DNA from 2 places in the Halobacillus sp. B23F22_5 genome. Region 2 is predicted to be linked to the other one. Evidence: predicted binding sites of a transcription regulator. Region 2 holds the regulator's gene; the other holds the start of a gene.
The links. Region 2 encodes CtsR, which represses protease genes until heat stress. Its sites were predicted from a motif close to ATGGTCAATAAAGGTCAAACA; they were not measured.
Positions count from the first base shown of each region.

Region 1: a site for CtsR is predicted at 5,848-5,868, ahead of clpP (ATP-dependent Clp endopeptidase proteolytic subunit ClpP). Genes of this name have one in related genera too.

Region 1 is NZ_JBIEKI010000003.1:4,374-15,445, reverse strand. Features, by position in the region: gene trxB (thioredoxin-disulfide reductase) at 1-356, shown strand, start outside; gene ACGTN9_RS05520 (NUDIX domain-containing protein) at 1,235-1,702, shown strand; gene rapZ (RNase adapter RapZ) at 1,760-2,650, shown strand; gene ACGTN9_RS05510 (gluconeogenesis factor YvcK family protein) at 2,652-3,605, shown strand; gene whiA (DNA-binding protein WhiA) at 3,639-4,604, shown strand; gene ACGTN9_RS05500 (HPr family phosphocarrier protein) at 4,760-5,014, shown strand; gene clpP (ATP-dependent Clp endopeptidase proteolytic subunit ClpP) at 5,196-5,786, opposite strand; gene ACGTN9_RS05490 (response regulator) at 5,962-6,564, opposite strand; gene ACGTN9_RS05485 (sensor histidine kinase) at 6,561-7,925, opposite strand; gene ACGTN9_RS05480 (DUF6305 family protein) at 7,938-8,528, opposite strand; gene nikC (nickel transporter permease) at 8,851-9,747, opposite strand; gene ACGTN9_RS05470 (ABC transporter permease) at 9,765-10,769, opposite strand; gene ACGTN9_RS05465 (ABC transporter substrate-binding protein) at 10,912-11,072, opposite strand, start outside.
Region 2 is NZ_JBIEKI010000022.1:50,019-61,090, forward strand. Features, by position in the region: gene gltX (glutamate--tRNA ligase) at 1-196, opposite strand, end outside; gene ACGTN9_RS19350 (bifunctional 2-C-methyl-D-erythritol 4-phosphate cytidylyltransferase/2-C-methyl-D-erythritol 2,4-cyclodiphosphate synthase) at 278-1,456, opposite strand; gene ACGTN9_RS19355 (PIN/TRAM domain-containing protein) at 1,545-2,639, opposite strand; gene disA (DNA integrity scanning diadenylate cyclase DisA) at 2,796-3,869, opposite strand; gene radA (DNA repair protein RadA) at 3,870-5,246, opposite strand; gene clpC (ATP-dependent protease ATP-binding subunit ClpC) at 5,396-7,834, opposite strand; gene mcsB (protein-arginine kinase McsB) at 7,860-8,927, opposite strand; gene mcsA (protein-arginine kinase activator protein McsA) at 8,927-9,469, opposite strand; gene ACGTN9_RS19385 (CtsR family transcriptional regulator) at 9,491-9,958, opposite strand; gene ACGTN9_RS19390 (MgtC/SapB family protein) at 10,163-10,858, opposite strand; rRNA gene rrf (5S ribosomal RNA) at 10,991-11,072, opposite strand, start outside.

The sequences.
Region 1 (11,072 bases), on a different contig from region 2:
GGGACACGGTACTGAATTCCATCAATGAAAAGGATGGGAAAGTAGGGAGTGTTACCCTTTACAACAAAAAAACAAATGAAGAGTACGAATTCGATACAGATGGGGTGTTCATCTATATCGGAATGATTCCTTTAAGTGATCCATTTGCCAGCCTTGGCATTACTAATGAGCAAGGATATATTCCAACCGACGATAATATGGAAACGAAGATTCCTGGAATTTTTGCCGCTGGAGATATTCGTGAGAAAACGTTGCGACAAATTGTTACTGCAACCGGTGATGGTAGTATCGCTGCTCAATCTGCGCAGCATTATATCGAAAACCTGATGGAAGAACTTAAGGTTGCCAATAAATAACTGTGATGGTTGATGTGCGGGCATATGTACAGGACTTTAGAAATAGTAATTGCATCTTAATTCTCCTGTAACACGCATGAAACAATTGTGGGGTACACTATAATTAATAATTGACCCCCTTTTAATAGATAGATCTATTAAGCACAGGTGCCTAGCCACCTGTGCATTTTTTTGGTTGTCGATGCTAAATATCATTTTTGCACTTACAGTTAAAGCTCCCTTTTCCAGATCACTCAGTTTCGAGACTTATGCAGGCGATGATGGTCGCTTGGAAAACGGATCGCTTTCCGTGGGCATGAGGTGAGCTTCCTCAGGCTTCGCCTTGCGGGAGCATGTTCATCCCATAGGACTTTGAATAAGCTTCTTGAATAAACACCGCACGAAGAAAATGCGTAACATTTTCGAGGAGTCTCACCGTTTTCCCAGCCCCCTTACGATTGTAAGAGTATCGTAACTCCTATCAGAGTACGTACTTTTGTGCGGAAAGTAAGATCTATCAAGCGATATGACAGGATTTTTCTCGATATTAAGTAATGATATTCAAAGGCGATTTCTATAATCTTATTTGGCAAGGGGCGTGGGGGAACGGGGAGACTCCTACGGGAAAAGAGTTCCAGGTGAGACCCCACAGAGCGTTAGCTCGAGGAGGCTCAACGGACTCCCGTGGAAAGCGAGTCGTTCCCCAACGCCCCTTCCCCTCATACACAATATCTCGAAATAAAGTCTTCGACTTTTCGGCCCTATGGTTGAATAAGGCTTTTATAAAAAATCACCAAAGAACCTTTTGGTTTGTTAATAAAGCTTGCAGCATTGTGGGACGAATCCCATTCATTGTATAATAGTAGAAGATGTCCTCGAATAAGGATGAGGTGACGTAATTGCAACGAGTGACGAATTGTATTTTACACATAGACGATAAAATTTTAATGTTAAAAAAACCAAGAAGAGGCTGGTATGTAGCCCCTGGCGGTAAGATGGAGCCAGGAGAGTCGATCAAAGATTCGGCTGTCAGAGAGTTCAAAGAAGAAACAGGACTGTCCATTCAGAACCCCGAAATGAAAGGCTCCTTTACATTTATTATCCGTGACGGGGAAGAAACGGTGCAAGAGTGGATGATGTTCACTTTCTATTGCAGGGACTATAAGGGATCACTACTGGAAGAAAGTGAAGAAGGAGAGCTGGAGTGGGTGCATATCGATGATGTATTGGGTAAGCCGATGGCTGAAGGAGACCGCCATATTTTTAACCATATCTTAACAAGCGATGAGCAAATCTATGGGACATTTGTTTACACGCCTGACTATCAGCTGCTCGATATCGACCTCGATCCGACCGATCCTGAATAACGATTAGTCTTACGGAGTAAATTTTAGATTGCTGCTTGATAAGGAGAGGGTTCTTACATGGCGAAAAAAGATCAGGAAACACAATTAGTAATCATCACAGGAATGTCTGGGGCTGGTAAGACCGTGGCAGTTCAGAGCTTTGAAGATTTAGGTTTCTTCTGCGTTGACAACTTGCCTCCTGCCTTGCTGCCAAAGTTTCTTGAATTAATGAAAGACTCATCAAATAATATAGAAAATGTAGCGCTTGTCATGGACTTGCGAGGCCGGGAATTTTTCGATGCTTTGTTTGAAGTCCTTGATAAACTTGTTGATGAACCATGGCTTCAGGAGCATATTTTATTTTTAGACGCCCAGGATCAGGCGCTTGTCTCTCGATATAAAGAGACACGCCGTTCACATCCATTGGCAAAAGACGGATTGCCTTTAGATGGTATCAAACAAGAGCGCCGGATGCTGGATGAATTACGAGGCAGGGCTCAAACAATTATTGAAACAACGGATTTGAAGCCCAGGGAGTTACGGGAACAAATTATTCAGACCTATGCAAATACACAAAAGAAGCGCGAGATTTTTTCTGTACAAATGGTCTCGTTCGGTTTTAAATACGGAGTGCCCATCGATGCCGATCTGATCTTTGATGTGCGTTTTTTACCGAACCCACACTATGTTGAACATATGCAGCCGTTGACCGGACTTAATAGCGAAGTATCTTCGTATGTTTTCAAATGGTCAGATACCCAAAAGTTTTTAGAAAAATTGATTGATCTATTGCAATTTATGCTGCCGCAATATAAACGGGAAGGGAAAAGTCAATTGATCATCGGTATTGGCTGTACTGGAGGACAACATCGTTCTGTCGCTATTGCCGAACATTTACGCAGGCATTTTTCTACGGACTACGTCACACACGCAAGCCACCGTGATATTGATAAAAGAAAGGGCCATTGATATGACAAATAAAGCATTGCCCAAAGTGGTCGTATTAGGAGGCGGGACAGGTATGCCAGTACTGCTCCGCGGTTTGAAAGATCTTCCTATCGACCTTTCTGCAATTGTAACGGTAGCTGATGACGGGGGAAGTTCGGGGCGTTTGCGTAATGAAATGTCGATACCGGCACCAGGAGATATACGGAATGTCATTGCAGCTCTGTCGGACGCAGAGCCGATGCTGTTAGAGTTATTCCAGCACCGATTTGAAAATGGGAATGGATTATCCGGACACTCGATGGGCAACCTATTGTTAGCCGCATTGACCTCGATGAAAGGGGACTTTTTCACGGGAATAAAAGAAATTTCCCGTGTCCTGAATGTGAAAGGGAAGATCTATCCTATAGCCAATCAGAATATGTATTTACATGCTGAAATGGAGGATGGAAATTTAGTCTCCGGTGAATCAAACATTCCTAAACATCCAGGCAGGATCAAGCGGGTATTTCTTGAGCCTGACCCAGTAAAGCCGCTCCCTGAAGCGGTGGAAGAAATAAAAAGTGCAGATTTGATTGTCATCGCACCAGGAAGCCTTTATACAAGCACGCTTCCAAATATAATTATTCCTGAGATTTCTAAAGCATTAAGAGAAACTTCCGGGAAAGTAACGTATGTATGTAATGTAATGACGCAGCATGGAGAAACCGATGGTTACTCAGCAGGAGATCATGTTAAAGCGATATTGGATCATGTCGGCGAGGGTTGTGTCCATTCCATCATTGTCCACAATCAACCGATTGAACATGATGTAAGAAAGATATATGCCGAAGAACAGGCCGAGCCGGTCGTTTATGATAATGAGCGAATTCGAAATATGAAATTGGAAGTTATTGAGGAAGATATCATCGATCATTCTAAAGCGATGTTGCGCCATGATACGAAGAAAATTGCGAACCTGCTCTACAGTATGCTGTAGAAAGCAAGGAGTTTTTGCAGGGAGGTGAACGTCGTGTCTTTTGCTTCGGAAATAAAAAAAGAATTAACCAATGCCCAGGCAGAGAAGCCGTGCTGCGTACAGGCGGAGTTGGCAGCATTAATCCGCATGAATGGATCCGTTTCTTTGAATTCCAATAAAACCTACGCACTGGATGTGCAAACAGAAAACGCAGCTATCGCACGGCGAATCTATACATTGATCAAAAAGGTTTATCATTCGCCAGTGGAGCTGCTTGTTCGGAAAAAAATGCGTTTGAAAAAGAATAATGTTTACATTGTCCGTATGAAAGAGGACGTTAAAGTATTTTTAGAAGAACTTGAAATCATGAATGGGGGTCCTTTTTCGTTCAATCGGACGATTTCGGAAAACCATAAGAAAGACATTTGCTGTAAACGCGCCTACTTACGCGGAGCGTTCTTAGCAGGCGGATCTGTCAATAATCCGGAAACCTCTTCCTATCATTTGGAAATCTATAATTCTTACCAGGAGCATAATGAAGCATTGTGCGAACTTATGAACGAGTTTGATTTGCACGCACGCACACTGGAACGGAAAAAAGGTTTTATCACTTATATCAAAGAAGCCGAAAAAATAACGGAGTTCCTGAGTAATATCGGAGCACATCAGGCCTTATTCAAGTTTGAAGATGTTCGAATCGTGCGCGATATGAGAAATTCGGTCAATCGGCTGGTCAATTGTGAAACAGCCAACTTGAACAAAACTATAGGCGCCGCATTCCGTCAGGTTGAAAATATCAAGTTCATCAAAAATACGGTAGGGATTGAAGCTTTACCTGAAAAGCTGCAGGGGATTGCTATGCTGCGTCTGCTTCATCAGGATGTATCTTTAAAAGAGCTGGGAGAATTGGTTTCTACCGGAAAGATCAGTAAGTCTGGTGTCAATCACCGGTTGAGAAAGATTGATGAGTTTGCAGAAAAGGTCCGTAAAGGAGAAATACATCCGACCCCAAAGGGGTAACAGGAGATTATTTCTAAGTTAAATCCGTGTCATATGCAGTTAATTCATGCTATAATTAATGCAATTAAAAAAACGCTTTCGTCGAGGGCGTTTTTTCTATCACCAACTATGATAGCGCTTCCCTAACCAGAAGTGTGCAAGAGAGGAGAATTCAGGTGGTTGAACGGTCGTTGAAAATTGAATTGGATACTGGTCTGCAAGCCAGGCCGGCAGCACAATTCGTACAATTAGCTAATCGTTTTTCATCAGATATATTTATTGAGAAGGACGGAAAAAGAGTCAATGCAAAAAGCATAATGGGTTTAATGAGCCTTGCTATCGGCACCGATGAAGAGGTCGTACTGATTACAGATGGCTCAGATGAAGAACCTGCTATGGAAGAGTTGCAGGCTTTCGTAGTAAAAGTGTAAATTCTTAGTACTTTTCTATGTGAATGGATGAACAATTAGTAGATTAGGATAATGGATAGCATACTTAGACAAACAAAGTAAGCCAGGGATCTGACAGTGTCCCTGGCTATTTTTTGAGTAATTGTGACAATAAGAAATATGAAAAAACCCTGATCCGAGTGGATCAGGGTAGGTGAAGCTTTTATTCAGTTGGTTTCTTTTCCATTACTTTGTCAATCAGGCCGTATTCTTTCGCTTGATGAGCAGGCATGAAGTTATCGCGATCGGTATCGCGTTCGATAACGTCCATTGGCTGTCCAGTACGCTCAGATAGAATCTTATTCAACTTTTCGCGCATTTGCAAGATACGACGAGCATGGATTTCGATATCGGCCGCCTGTCCTTGTGTACCACCCAATGGCTGGTGAATCATTACTTCACTGTTAGGAAGCGCATAACGTTTTCCTTTTTCACCGGCTGCCAAAAGGAATGCACCCATAGATGCTGCCATACCGATACAAATGGTAGATACATTTGGTTTGATGAACTGCATCGTATCGTAAATCGCCATTCCAGCTGTAATAGATCCACCAGGTGAGTTGATATAAAGGGAAATATCTTTGTCTGGGTCATCTGCTGCCAGGAATAGAAGCTGAGATACGATCGAATTGGATACGTTATCATCGATTCCGCTTCCAAGCATAATGATACGGTCTTTCAACAAGCGTGAATAAATATCGTATGCACGTTCTCCGCGGTTTGTTTGTTCAATTACTGTAGGGACTAGATTCAATGTAAATTCCTCCTTCATCACTTATTATCATTGGATGATGTGATAGTTTTATCATACATCCAAGGTCAATAAAGGTCAAACAAAATACTTCGACTTTATCAGGCAAAATTCCTTCTACCATGTTTCCCTAAATCAGGGAGAATAAACCTGTCTTCTATGGATTTTTCGAGCATGTTTACAGCAGTTGGTATTTATTTTTAGGCCTGCCGCGGCTGCCATAATCGGAAACGACTTCAATTTCGCCTTTTTCTACCATATGATGGAGATAGCGGTGGACCGTTTGATAAGCAATTGGAAGCTGTTCCTGGATATCGTTGATAGTGACAGGCTGCTTTTGGTTGTAAAGAAAATGTTTGATTGACTTGCGTGTCTCTTTGTTTATGCCTTTATCCACATAAATATCCTGATCTGTATTGGAGAGTTTAGCGTACTTCATATTCAATTTTATTCGTGAGATTAAATCAGGTGCTTTTATCGGCTTCATGGCAAAGTCTGTAGCTCCAGCCTCCAAGAAAGAGTTAGCTATGTCCTGGCGATCATCAACCGTTAAGACAATGATCGGGATGTGTTTATTCTCGTTTCTGATCGCTTTTACGGTTTTTAACCCATCCCATTCAGGCATGTGAAAATCGACCAGTACCAAATCCGGGTCCAGTTTTCGAAATAATGCAATCCCTTCTTTACCATTGGAAGCTTCGATAGAGGGCCACTCACAGAATTCACAAATTTCTTTTAAAGTAAAACGTATATCTTCGTTGTCATCGATGATTAATATCATCCTATCGCTTCCTTTCTAGAGTTCTGAGGCAGTGTAATCGTAGTGATGGTATGAGATCCCGGTTCACTGGAGACTTCGATGGTTCCAGAGTGGCTCTCTACTACCCGTTTCACAAAAGGCAGCCCGATGCCGGAAGAATTTTTTGTACTGAATCCTTCCTGCCATATATGAACAAGGTTGGCGCGTTCGATTCCCGGACCATTATCTTCAATCTTTATACAAGTGTTATCTTTGTCCTTGTAAATTTCAACGGTGATTTTCCCTCCTCGCTCATGCAAATTAATCATCGAGTTCTCCAGCACATTGGAAATGGCTCTGGAAAAACGGATTTTATTGACATAGAGGGGAGGAACATCCTCGGAAATATGGATTTCAAAATCGATGGGCAGATCATCTGTATTCAAGTGGCTCATGACATAATCGAGTAATTCTTCGGCAGGTATCTGCTTGCGGATATCCTCGTAAAGTATATCTGAAATCATTTCCTTCATTTTAACGACCGATTGATTGATCCTGGAGAAATAACTCTTCGATTTATGGTCATCGGCTTTTACTTTCATTTCCATTAAAGATAATAACCCTTCGATGGCCACCAGTGGGGTTTTCAAATCATGGACCAGCGTGTGCATTTCCTGGTAGACTTTTGATTCTATTAAGTCATTCCTTGTTCTTTGCAATTCCTTCCCTTGCGCCTGATATAGCTTTAACGTAGTGATTTGCTTATTGAACAAGTGAATCAAGGTAGTAAAAATGACAGCGATAATAAAAAATATTAGAAAAAATACCAAAGTGATGGTTCTAAATAGATTATGATCTGTTAAAAATTCATCAACCGTTTTCAAACTTACAGCAAGGTCATTCGTCCCAAAACCATACGTGCTCAAAGTGGGGATCAAGTTAAGCCATTGAACAGAAATGGTTGTCAAAATCAACAATATCAAAAATGTCCAGGCAAAATATCGTTGTTTTGGAAGGTAGGTGCTGAAAAATAAAAGTACGCCGATTGTGAGAATATGTGGCAGGTAAGCATAATATTCTGTATATAAAATATTTAATACAAAAACAGCTGTTATGGAAAGAGCAGTAAATATCACTTGAAAGCGTACCGTGGTGATCCTTACTCCCAGGAATCTAGTCAGACACAACGTGCCGAAAAAGATCATCGTAAACATAATGACATTACGAGAGATATAAGCAAAAGCGGTTACCAGTAACTTTCCACTGTCCTCTTCATAAAGACTGCGTTCGATCTCTTCATAGATAAACATAGACCAATCCATCGTCAACGCCGGGATAAGCATGCCATAGAAAACAAGCACGATTCCAAGGGTCCCCCAGAATGGGTGAGTAGGCTGCTTCATGCTGTAGTCCCCCTATCTGAATACCGAATTAAACGGTGTTTTCATATCTTCGATTTCATTGACGAAAGTAGATTTAACTTTATGTTTGCGGATCATCTCTAACAATTCATCCGGCGATTCATCATGTCGTTTACCGATGAAATAATCAGCATACGGGATGGTATGTTCCAATATAGACCAGGTTTCCTCGTAATCACGGTATTGGAGATCGAGATCGAAAATTATAACTGGAATACTTTCTGCTTCCGCTTCATTCATTAATTTTTGAATACGTTCCTGCTCTTGATTGAATTTTCTTTTCTTATGTAACAATCCATTATAGCTATAGCCGGTTACGATCACTAATGTTTGATATTCATATAAATCGGTTGCTAATGCTCTCGGACGGTATTCGGCTTCCAAATGGAGCTGTTGGGAAAGTTTATGGACGATGCCACCTTCAACGGTCTGACCTGCTGAAGTGATTAGAATTGGTTCTTTTCCAATTGGCGCAGGCAGATTCGGATACATATACATCGATTGCCCGGAAGCTTGATAGGAATGATGGCCGATAACTGCCAGACTGATGATGAAACACAAAATGGGCACTGTGTATTTTTTCAAAGGCATTTCCTCCTGCTGCTTTATTAATTCTTAAGCCTGTTTACAAAAAGGTCACTAGTCCCAATTGCTTTTAGTACTATTTTACTTAAATATTCTGAATAATGAAAGGTGCTTTTGAGAAGCTGCGCTAAAAAAAGGGGATATTACGTAGTAAAATTGAAAAGACCAGTAACGTAAGTTGACCAGTATATAACTGCAAAAAACGAGTATAAAACCGTGGTGGTTTTATACTCGTTTCATATGCTGGTTTAATTGTTTCTCACGGATAACGGAACCGGTATTCTAATTATGCAACATTCCTTGTTTTTCAAGGAGGAATATCTTATTGCTTCAAGCGTGGGTCGAGTGCATCTCGTAGGCCATCACCCAACAAGTTGAATCCGAGCACTACCAGTAGAATGGCGAAGCCCGGGAACATGACCACCCATGGGGCAGTTTGGAGAGCCGATCGCCCATCACTTAGCATGGCACCCCATTCTGGGAGCGGCGGTTGTGCTCCTAAACCTAGGAAACTTAAACCTGCTGCATCCAGAATAGCCGTACCTATCGTCAGGGTAGCCTGCACGATAATCGGTGCCAGGCAGTTCGGTAATACATGAGAAAATAAGATCCTGCCGTTTTTAGCTCCGATGACCCGGGAGGCTTCGATATACTCCGTTTCTTTTACAGAAAGCACAGTCGACCGTACAATTCTGGCAAAGTGGGGCACACCGACTATACCGACGGCAATCATGGCATTGGTCAAGCTTTTTCCTAAGACGGCAACTAAGGCAATCGCTAATAGAATACTAGGGAAAGCCATCATAATGTCAATCAGGCGCATGATAATCTGATCGACCCACCGTCCGAAGAAACCTGCTACCGCTCCGAGAAATACACCGACAATCATCGATATTCCCACGGTGATTACTCCAATCTGTATAGTAATTCGTGAACCGTGCACGATTCGCGAAAATATATCCCGGCCGAGTTCATCCGTTCCTAGCCAATGTTCCGCTGAAGGAGCCTGATAGCGATCGATAATGCTTTGATCCGTAGGCGAGTGGGTGGCGATTTGCGGTGCGAACGCCGCGATAATGATCAATAATGATATGATGATCAATCCGATTAATGACGTTTTACTTTTGACTACCCTGGATAAGGAATCAAGCCAAAGGCTCGAGTTCTTTTTTTTCTTCAATGCTGGATCTATCTGATCCGCTTTTGCTTCTGCAGCCAAGGTTTCCACATCCTTTCCTAATCCAGTTTGATTCTAGGGTCGAATAACGTATAAAGGATATCGGTGATCAAATTCACCAACACGAAAATGACAGCGATAATCAATATGGTACTTTGTACAACAGGGTAATCCCGGCTGAGGATGGCATCAACGACATAACGGCCTACTCCCGGCCAGGAGAAAATCGTTTCTGTCAAGACAGCGCCTCCTAAGAGGAATCCAAACTGCAATCCAATGACAGTGAGAACCGGAAGGGAAGCGTTTTTTAATGCATGTTGAAAGACAACCAATCGGCTGGCTAACCCTTTTGCGTTGGCGGTTCGTATGTAGTCCTGCTTCATGACTTCTAACATGCTTGAACGGGTCATACGAGCGATGATAGCCATTGGGATAGTGGCAAGCGCTATTCCTGGCATCAACAGATGCCGCAGTGCATCGACGAATGCTTCTCCATTCAAGGTCAGGATGCTGTCTACCAAATATAGATTGGTAATGGTTGTCAACTCAATATCATTGGATAGCCTTCCGGATGGCGGCAACCAATTCAACTCCACAGAAAATAGCCAAATCATCATCAAGCCTAGCCAAAATATCGGCATCGAAACACCGAATAATGCTCCACTCATACTGAGGTTGTCAAACCAAGAGTATTGTTTTACGGCAGCAATGACTCCGGCAAGCACTCCGACTACGACAGCGACTGTCATAGCGAACAGTGTCAATTCGATCGTTGCTGGTAAACGTCCGCCGATTTCGGACGCAACCGATTCTTTGGATTTAATAGATTCGCCAAGGTCTCCAGTGGCGATTTTCCCCATGAAATTACCATATTGGACAATGAGAGGATCATTTAAATTCAATTCTTCCCGCAGCAATTCCAGCTGGGTTTCCGTAGCTTTTTCTCCAAGAATACTTCTGGCAGGGTCTCCTGGAACCAGGTGCATGAGTGAAAAAGCAAGTATCGATACACCGATGACGACGGGTATCAATGAAACAAGACGTCTGATAATATAATTGAGCATGCTGCATTCCTCCAAAATTTAAAAAGCTGTGCAAAGGGAAGAATCCTATTGAATAGGAATCCATCCCTTTGTTTTCCTACAGCCTTTTTCTTTGCCTGATCGTAAGGGAGGGGGAAGGGAATTTCCCTTCCATTAACCTCAATTAGTTCAATTCTAAATAGTTGAACGGTTCACTTCCTGTAGGGTGAGGGATGTAATTCTTGACCTCTTTCTTAACAGCAAGCGGTGGTGTTGTATGAGCGATTGGGAACCAAGGTGCATCTTCATGAATGATTTCCTGCGCTTCTTTATAAAGACTGGTAC
Region 2 (11,072 bases):
GCCACTTCAAATAATCCAGCTGGCTTTTTTCGCCGCCTTCGACATTCCGCTTTTCGTCCGTGTCTTCCACCCGGATGATGAATTTCCCATTTAAATGACGTGCGTATAAATAATTGAACAATGCTGTTCGAGCATTCCCGATATGAAGATGCCCTGTTGGACTTGGTGCATAACGCACACGTACTTCGTTACTCATAGTATGTTTACCCCTTTCTGATTTCCGCTCCAATAAAGGTCGTTCGTTACCTTGTTCTATTTTATCATTTTTTCCTGCTCATTAGTTATCATTCTGCAAAAGAACAACAGCCTGGGCGGCAATTCCTTCACCCCTGCCTGGAAAACCTAACTTTTCCGTGGTGGTCGCTTTTACGTTAATACGAGCCATATCCGTCGCTAGCAAAGCTGCTATATTTTCTCTAATTTCCTTGATATAGGGGGCCATTTTTGGAGCCTGGGCAATGACCGTACAATCCAGGTTACCAAGTTGATAGCCTTTTTCCTGTACAAGACTCCAAACTTGTTGAAGCAATTGGGAGGAATCAGCATCCTTGAAGGCTTCATCTGTATCAGGAAAGTGTTTCCCGATATCCCCTTCCCCTATTGCGCCTAAACAAGCGTCAGCAACGGTATGAAGTAATACATCAGCATCGGAATGTCCAAGCAAGCCTTTAGTATGAGGAATTTCCACTCCCCCAATGATACATTTTCTCCCTTCGGCCAATTGATGTACATCAAATCCTTGTCCAATCCGAAACATTTCTTCATCCCCTGTCTGGTTGTATTTTGTAAGCTGAGACTGTGCTTTCATTTTATCTTCCGGTGTTGTCAATTTCATATTATCATAGCTTCCTTGTACCACCACTACATCTTTCCCCATCCGCTCTACGAGTGAGGCATCATCCGTACCGTAATAACCAGCCGCTTTTGCCTGCTCATGAGCCTGTAATATCAATGGATAGGAAAAGCTTTGCGGTGTCTGGGCAGCCCATAAACTACTCCGTTCAAGCGTCTTTAATTTATTGTCATCCCGCTGCTTGATCGTATCAGTAACTGGAACAGCAAGTAAAGCAGCCTCGTGCTGCTTTGTCATCTCCGCTAATTCATGCAAATGCTGATGTTCTACAAAAGGCCGGGCTCCATCATGGATGAAGACAGGAATACTTTTATCTGAAACATACCGCAGTCCTTCGTAGACACTGTCCTGACGTTCTTTACCTCCTTCAGCAAACCGGATATTTGTGTTGAAGGAGTAGGATTTGACCAATGACTGCATGCTTTGTTGTTCATTTTCGTTAATGACCAAAATGATTTCCTTGCACCATTCATCTGTTTCGAAAACAGATAAAGTATGTATAATCAGTGGTTTATCATCCAGCAGCAGGAATTGTTTATTTCTTCCCGCTTTCATTCGCTTCCCTTGCCCAGCCGCAAGCACTATGGCTGTATAGTTGATCATCACGCATCCATCCTAACCGTTTGTAAACAACAAAAGCGATAACATATCTGTTATCACTTTTGTATATCCTTATTTGTTTATACCCTTTTTATAAGGCTTTTTCAAGTGGTTTAGGTTTAGCAAAAATCATCCGGCCGGCGGATGTCTGTAAGACACTTGTAACAATGACATCGATGGTTTCGCCAATGTAGTTCTTGCCTTCTTCGACAACAATCATGGTTCCATCATCCAGATATGCCACTCCCTGATTCTGCTCCTTACCATCTTTGATTACCTGGATTTTCATTTCTTCCCCAGGCAGTACAACCGGCTTGACGGCATTAGCAAGGTCATTGATATTCAAAACTGCCACGTTCTGAAACTCACATACTTTATTTAAATTGAAATCGTTTGTAACGACAACCCCATCCATCACTTTAGCAAGCTTTACAAGTTTACTGTCCACTTCCTGGATTTCTTCAAAGTCGCCTTCATATATTTCCACATTGACAGGCAGATCTTTTTGAAGACGGTTGAGTATATCAAGCCCTCGTCTTCCTCGATTCCGCTTCAATCCATCAGAAGAGTCGGCAATGTGCTGGAGCTCTTCGAGTACAAATTGGGGAATGACAATCGTTCCCTCAAGAAAGCTAGTTTGACAGATATCCGCTATCCGTCCATCAATGATCACGCTTGTATCCAGTATTTTCGGTTTAGGGACCTCTGCAGACTGATCAGAAGAGCCTTCTTCCTCCGGCCTTTTCTTTTCTCTTTTTCCCGTGTTATTAAATAAGGCCAGTATCTCATCTTTCCGCTTAAAACCTACCTGGAACCCGAAGTACCCAAGGAAAAATGTCAAGAAAATCGGAACAACCTGACTGACAACCTGGATTTGAATATCCTGGATAATCATGTTGATCAAAAATGCAATAACAAGACCGATAATCAAACCGAAACTTCCCAATAACAAGTCAGCCAGTGGGGCTTTGACGAGCGTATCTTCAAACCACCTTAATAAATTCACAATAGAATCGACCAGCCAAAATGTTAATAAAAATAATATAAGTGCTCCTAAAACAGCGCCCACATAAGCAGATTGTACCCAGCCCTGGTTAGTAAAAAGCTTCATTAATTCAGGAATATACAAATACCCTAATGTAGCACCCGCAATAATAATAAATAATTGCACAATTCTTTTAAGCACTCTGTTCACCTCCTAGCCAACAGTATGACCAAAATTGGGTTCCTATAACCATGAATTCTTCAACTAAATATATATTTTCTAAGTTAGCACAATTTACAAATATAGTCAATTTTTTAACATAAAATTTTACCACACTGACAAGATGAATGTCAAACCTTAAATGTGCCTGTCTACAAACAATTGTTCCTGCACACGATCCAGCCCATCTCTTATTTTGCTTGCACGAACATCACCAATACCATCGACCTTAACTAACTCTTTAGTAGAAGCCATCACTATGTTATTAAGTGTCGTAAAACGTTCTACAAGATGTTCAATGATCAATGGGGGAAGACGAGGAATCTTTTTCAAAATACGATACCCTCTTGGTATGATGGAGTCCTGCATTTTTTGAGTAGCAGGGTACCCAAGCAGTTTAAGAATCTGCTCTCCCGACATTAATTCAGAATCTGTAGCTTCTTGCATTTTCTTCAGTAAATAAGAAGGTTCATAATCCGGGTTTTTACTGTAATCCTTGAGAAGAAGTGTAGCCTCTTCTTCAATATTGGACACAAGTTCGGTCAATTGCAGTTGTACCAGTCGCCCTTCGGTTCCAAGTTCATTAGCATAATTCAATATCTCTGTCTTGATTCGAAGCACCATTTCAATACGGTGAATGACCTGAATCACCTCTGAAAAGGTGACCATCTCTTCAAATTCCAGAGCACCAAGATTTGTAATCCCCTGATCCAGTACTTTTTTATACTTCTCAAGCGTCTGAATGGCTTGATTCGCTTTAGTCAATATGACGCCGATGTCTTTTAACGAATACCGTAAACTGCCTTTGTACAGCGTGATGACATTTCTCCGCTGTGAGATGGCGATGACCAGATGACCGGTCTGTTTAGCCACCCGTTCAGCAGTTCGATGTCGCATGCCAGTCTCAGTAGAAGTAATGTTGGAATCTGGTATCAACTGAGCGTTAGCATATAAAATATATTCGCCTTCATCATCCAGTATGATAGCCCCGTCCATTTTTGCCAGCTCATACAAATGGGCAGGGGTGAAAACGGAGTGGATATGAAACCCGCCATCGACGATATTTTGCATCTTTTCATCATATCCTACCACAATCAGTCCGCCAGTGTTCGCTCGCAGGACATTATCAATCCCTTCACGAATTGGAGTCCCCGGGGCGACAAACTGCAGTATGTCGCCGATTACGGACTCTTTCATTTCATGCCATTCCATCTATCTCTCTCCTAACGTCACGTTTAATGCTTCTTGTACAGTATTGACTCCGATTACGTTAATATTAGCTGGAGGCGTCCAGCCATCAAGATTTTTTTGAGGAATGATTACACGCTTAAAGCCAAGTTTAGCGGCCTCTTGTATACGTTGTTCAATACGGGCGACACGACGTATCTCACCAGTCAGTCCTACTTCCCCTACCACGACATCGTCAGCTTTAGAAGCTTGATTCCGGAAGCTCGATGCAATACTGATAGCGACAGCGAGATCGATAGCCGGCTCGTCCAGCTTCACTCCCCCCGCTACCTTTAAATAAGCGTCCTGATTCTGCAGCAGGAGACCTACCCGTTTTTCCAGCACAGCCATAAGTAATGGTACACGGTTGTGATCCAGCCCGGTAGCCATACGTCTAGGGTTACCGAAAGTGGTAGGAGAGATGAGCGCTTGTATTTCTACTAAAACGGGCCTTGTGCCCTCCATCGAAGCTACAATCGTTGATCCGGCAGCACCCTGGGATCGTTCTTCCAAAAAGATTTCCGAGGGATTATCAACCTCTTCCAACCCCTTTTCCTTCATTTCAAAAATACCCATCTCATGCGTGCTGCCAAAACGATTCTTTACCCCTCGCAAGATCCGGAAAGTGTGGTGCTGTTCCCCTTCAAAATATAAAACAGCATCTACCATATGTTCTAACAGTCTCGGCCCGGCGATGGAACCTTCTTTTGTTACATGTCCTACAATAAATATCGGGATTCCTTTACTTTTTGCCACTCGCATCAACTCACTGGTACATTCACGAACTTGGGAAACACTGCCCGGAGCGGAGGTTACTTCTTCCCGGTAAATCGTCTGGATCGAGTCGATGACCACAAATTTCGGTTCAATCGCCTCAATCTGGTTAACCACTTCTACCAGGTTTGTTTCCGGGAGGACGTAAAGTTCTTCCGAATTTATGGACAGCCGGTCAGCCCGTAATTTTGTCTGCCGTGCTGATTCCTCCCCGGATATATATAAAACCGGCATTCCTTTGTCGGCTAATTGTGAAGATACTTGTAATAACAAAGTTGACTTACCAATTCCCGGATCTCCCCCTATTAAAACCAGGGAACCCGGCACAATTCCGCCACCGAGCACACGATTCAACTCGGGCATATTGGTGGTGATGCGCGGCTCTTTTTCAGAATGGATGGCAGTTATTTTTTCTGGCTTTTTTGAGCCACTGCTATTGTCTGCCTGGAACACGTGGCGTGATGGATCCTTGGAAACTACCTCTTCTACTAAGGTATTCCATTGATGACAGGCCGGGCATTTGCCCATCCATTTCGCTGATTCATAGCCGCATTCCTGGCAAACAAATTTACTTTTCTTTTTTGCCAAGGTGATCTCCCCTTACTTCAATTATTGTATACGAAAATGATTATGAGAAAGTTACAGAGAAGCTAAACTTTTTTAAATATCCATAATGAAAGCATAGCGAAAACAGAAAAAAATCGGAAGGCAAACACCTTCCGATTTTTAAAATACTATTATTTGGCATGAACGACAAATTTATCTTCGTCGCTAATATCGATATCTACTTTCTGTCCTTTTTCAATATTTTCTTTTAATAGTTCTTCAGATAATAGATCCTCGACATTTTTCTGGATCGAGCGACGCAATGGTCGTGCACCATATTCTGGATCGAAACCTTCGCTGGCAATTTTTTCGATTGCCTTCTGAGATAGGGTGAAGTCAATATCTTGTTCTTTGAGACGCTTACGCAGCTCTTCAGCCATAAGCGTTACAATGTCTGTCATGTGTTTTCTCTCTAGAGAATGGAAGACGATTGTTTCATCAATACGGTTCAAGAATTCTGGACGGAATGCTTTTTTCAATTCATCCAGAACTTTAGATTTCATATCAGCATGACTTTGATCCTCATCACCCAGACTGAATCCAACGAATTTATTGCGTTTCAATTCTTGGGCACCTACGTTGGAAGTCATAATCAGAACTGTATTACGGAAGTCAACGACACGGCCTTTGGAATCCGTCAGTCGTCCATCTTCTAATACTTGTAACAGGATATTGAACACTTCTGGATGAGCTTTTTCAATTTCATCCAATAACACGACAGAATATGGCTTGCGGCGAACTTTTTCTGTCAGCTGTCCGCCTTCTTCATGGCCAACATATCCTGGAGGTGAACCTACCAGACGAGACGTACTGTGTTTTTCCATATATTCAGACATGTCGATTCTGATCATTGAATCTTCATCGCCAAACATGGTTTCAGCAAGAGCGCGGGCAAGTTCTGTTTTACCTACCCCAGTCGGTCCTAAGAAGATGAAAGAGCCAATCGGACGTTTCGGATCTTTCAAGCCAGCGCGGGCACGTCGAATGGCTTTGGAAATGGATTTCACCGCTTCTTCCTGACCGATTACTCGTTTATGAAGCGTATCTTCCATGTTCAGCAGACGCTCGCTTTCATCTTTCGCAAGCTTAGACACCGGAACACCGGTCCAGGTAGAAACGACCGCTGCAATGTCCTCTGTGGATACTTCTGAGCTTTCCTGTCCTTGCTTTTCTTTCCATTCATTTTTAGTCTGTTCCAGTTCATCACGCAGACGCTGTTCACTGTCACGGAGAGAAGCTGCTTTTTCAAACTCTTGCCCTTGAACCGCTGCATCTTTTTCTTTTCGGACTTCTTCTAGTTTTTGCTCCAATTCTTTAAGGTTTGGCGGAGCTGTATAAGATTGCAAACGGACTTTGGAAGCCGCTTCATCAATCAGGTCAATTGCTTTATCCGGCAAGAAACGATCCGTAATATACCGGTCTGATAGCTTAACTGCAGACTCGATCGCCTCATCCGTAATAGTTACTCGATGATGGGCTTCGTAACGGTCACGAAGTCCTTGTAAAATCTGAACCGATTCTTCTGAAGTCGGCTCATCCACTTGAATCGGCTGGAAGCGTCGTTCAAGCGCGGCATCCTTCTCGATATATTTACGATATTCGTCCAGTGTAGTGGCACCGATACATTGTAGTTCCCCGCGAGCCAGCGACGGCTTAAGGATATTAGAAGCATCAATCGCGCCTTCTGCACCACCAGCGCCGATCAACGTATGCAATTCGTCAATAAATAAAATAATGTTGTTGGCCTGACGGATTTCTTCCATTACTTTTTTCAAACGATCCTCGAATTCACCACGATATTTAGTTCCAGCAACCACTGTCCCCATATCGAGCGTCATCACTCGTTTATCGCGAAGGATCTCAGGAACTTCATTACTGATGATCTGTTGTGCTAATCCTTCTGCTATAGCAGTTTTACCAACACCAGGTTCACCGATAAGGACTGGATTGTTCTTGGTACGACGACTTAATACTTGAATGACACGTTCGATTTCTTTTCCACGGCCGATGACCGGATCGATATTTCCTTCTTTGGCAATTGCCGTTAAATCACGGGCCAAAGAATCGAGCGTTGGTGTGTTGGCGTTGGCAGCCTGGCTGGAGCCGCCCCGGCGGTTCTGCCCGTTTGATGATTCATTATTGCCTAGCAGCTGCAGCACTTGCTGACGAGCCTTATTCAGGCTTACACCTAAGTTATTCAATACGCGGGCTGCAACCCCTTCTCCTTCCCGAATCAATCCTAGAAGGATATGCTCGGTTCCAACGTAAGAGTGGCCAAGCTTTCTTGCTTCATCCATTGATAATTCAATCACTTTTTTAGCACGTGGTGTATAATGAATGGTTTGAGAAACCTTTTCGCCACGCCCTATCAACTGTTCTACCTCACCTTGGATTTTTTCTGCTTCTAAACCTAGTGCGGTTAAAGCTTTCGCAGCGATGCCCTCTCCTTCACGTACTAAACCCAGAAGGATATGCTCGGTTCCAATATTATTATGACCTAGTCGTACTGCTTCTTCTTGTGCAAGTGCTAACACTTTTTGTGCTCTTTCTGTAAATCGCCCAAACATCATGGGACATAACCTCCTCATTAATAGTTTACTGTTTTTCTAATTGTAGTCGCTCCCGTATCAGGGATGCTCTACGTATATCTCTTTGGTCCGGTGTCAGTGTTTCCTGAGCGTATTGTTGTAAAAAACCCGGTTGTGTTAAAATCATCAGCTCATTCAATATATTTTTAGATATATTCTTAATAAAACCTAAATCGATACCAAGACGTACATCGGACAAACATTTTGCTGCTTCTTTAGACTCAATAATTCGGCTGTTCTTTAGAACTCCATAAGAGCGGAACACCCGGTCTTCCAGCTGAAGACCAGAGCGTTGCATCAGTGTCTCACGTGCCCGCCGTTCCTGATCGATCAATTGCCTTACCACACTTTGTAAGTCTTCAACAATATCATCTTCTGATTTACCAAGGGTAATCTGATTAGAAATTTGAAAAATATTGCCTAAAGCTTCGCTTCCTTCTCCATAGATGCCTCTTACTACCAGGCCCAGCTGGTTGATAGCAGGAATCATCCGATTCACTTGTTGCGTCATTGCCAGCGCAGGCAGGTGCATCATAACAGAAGCACGCATCCCGGTGCCAACATTTGTAGGGCAAGCGGTCAAATAACCGCGCTTTTCATCAAATGCGTAATTTACTTTTTCTTCCAGCCAGTCATCCAGTTCTGAAGCTCGTTTTAAGGCTTGTTCTAATTGAAAGCCGGGATAATATAACTGGATGCGAAGATGATCCTCTTCATTAATCATGACCGATATCTGCTCATTCTCAGAAATCAACGCTGCAGAATGGTCCGAATGTTCAGCAAGATGAGGACTGATCAAATGCTTTTCTACCAATACCCGTTTTTCAATCGGTTTAAGATTGTTCATTGGCACTAATTCAAAGTTTTTGTATTCCTTGAATGATTGGTGTGCGTATTCCTGATCAAAAAAATCAAGAATCGGTTTAAGGTCTTCTTCTTTAGCAATAATCGGAAAAGTTACTTGAGCGAAATTTCTCGCCAGCCTAATCCGACTACTTAAAACAATGTCACTATCAGGACCTTCTTCTTTCATCCAGGGGCTAATCGCTTCATTCATGAAATTCTGAAGAGACATCATCCATCCCCCCCTTGCTCATTTTGAAGCTGTTTTTCCAGTTTACGAATTTGATCGCGTACCTTTGCAGCTTCTTCAAATTCCTCTTTCTCAATTAATTGATGCAACAGATGTTTTTTTTGTTCGACTTCTTTTCTTAAGTGGAGATTTCCGCCTTCACGCTTTGGAATTTTACCATTATGCTCGGTGTTGCCACTGTGTACCCGGCGGAAAATCGGATTAAGTTTATCATCAAACGTCTCATAACATTTTGCACACCCGAATTTACCGATTCTCGTAAATTCCTGATAGGTGAGCCCACATTTAGGGCATTGCAGCTTTTGGGCTGGCGGCGTGGACGATGGCGCTGTCCCGCTGTTAATAGATGCTGCAGCATCAAAATTGAGCAAGCCGGATAGCAAGTTATTAAGTGAAAAAGAACTCTCGCCGTAACCTTTTTCCTTAGCACACTGTTCACATACATGCACTTCCGTTTTTTCTTCATTAACCACTTTTGTCAAATGTACAGTTGCCGGACGTTGATGACATTCTTGACACTCCATCTTAACTCCTCCCCTCTCCCTTTATGACATTTTATACCTCAGAGTAGTTAACATCGCAGTCAATATTTTCGACCTTACCTCATCGCGTAATGGCAGTTGAAATGCCAATACCTCACGAGTCATTGCACTTACCATCAGCTTAGCTTCCCGCTCAGTGATAATTTCGTCTTCCAGTAATCGTTCAATGATGTCAATGGCAGCAGTCTGCGTCACTTTCGGCTGGATGATTTCTAAAATTTCGTCTAAAAGTTTCGTATCATCCTGATGTTTGACCCGCATTATACGGATATAACCTCCGCCGCCACGTTTACTTTCTACTATATAACCTTTTTCCACAGTAAATCTAGTCTTAATCACATAGTTGATTTGAGAGGGAACACATTGAAACTGTTCTGCTATTTCGCTGCGTTTGATCTCAATGACTTCTTGTTGATTAGCCTCAAGTATCTGTTTTAAATATGCTTCAATGATGTCGGATATATTCCGCATCTTCCCTCCTCCTCTTTTGACTTTGACTATCTTTGACTTTAATTTTATTATACTCAAAATTTTTCGAGACGCAACTAAAATGTTTAGAATTTTTACCTACCATCCATGTTCCCCTAAACCAAGGGATTTTAAAACAACGATTTATAGGTGATTATGTAGAAAAAAGCCGTACTACAGTTATGCAGTACAGCTTAAGATGAAAAGTCATGTTTTTCGCTCATATACCAATTTGACATGATTTATTTTAGAAAGACAATCAAATAAGACAGCTTGATCAAACTTTTGTCCTCTTTCCATTTCTATAAAGAGCGTCCGTTCTCCTGTCCGTTCGTTTTCAATCGACAAACGTTTTACGTTAATTCCGAAATCATCAAAAGTAGCGACGACCTCTCCCATATTCACTTCTCCATCTACAATCAAACGGACGAAATTCTTTCCCCGTCCAGCCATGATCTTCTCTTCTATTTGGTTTAACACCACTAGACTGAGCAGCACTAAAATGGTAGTTAAAATAGCAGCATCGTACATTCCGGCTCCAATTACTAATCCAATTGCAGCTACCGTCCATATCGAAGCTGCTGTAGTTAACCCTTTGATGGTCATACCATTGACAATGATCGTTCCTGCACCTAGAAAACCAATACCACTGATAACATAAGAAGGGATCCTTGCAGGGTCGAAACGGACATTTTTATATGCTTCCATAAATGACTCAAAACCATATAAGGATAAGAGCATCATTAAACACGCTCCTACTCCGACTAATATGTGTGTTCTGAAACCAGCGGAATGATTTTTTAACTCTCGTTCAAAGCCGATTAATCCAGATAAAAAGAGTGCAATTAACAGCCTGACTAAAAATATATCAAAATCATCATCTAAGAATGTTATAGCTTCCATTACCAGAATTCACCTCCAACTACAGTACATATGCTGATTATATATAAGTATGATTAGTATAGCATTGTATGCATGGTATTTTAAAATACAAAGAAACCCGGAAGCCTTGGAAGACTTCCGGGTTTCTTGCTTGCCTAGCGGCGTCCTACTCTCACGGGGATAAACCCGACTACCATCGGCGCTGGAGAGCTTAACTGCTGTGTTCGGCATGGGA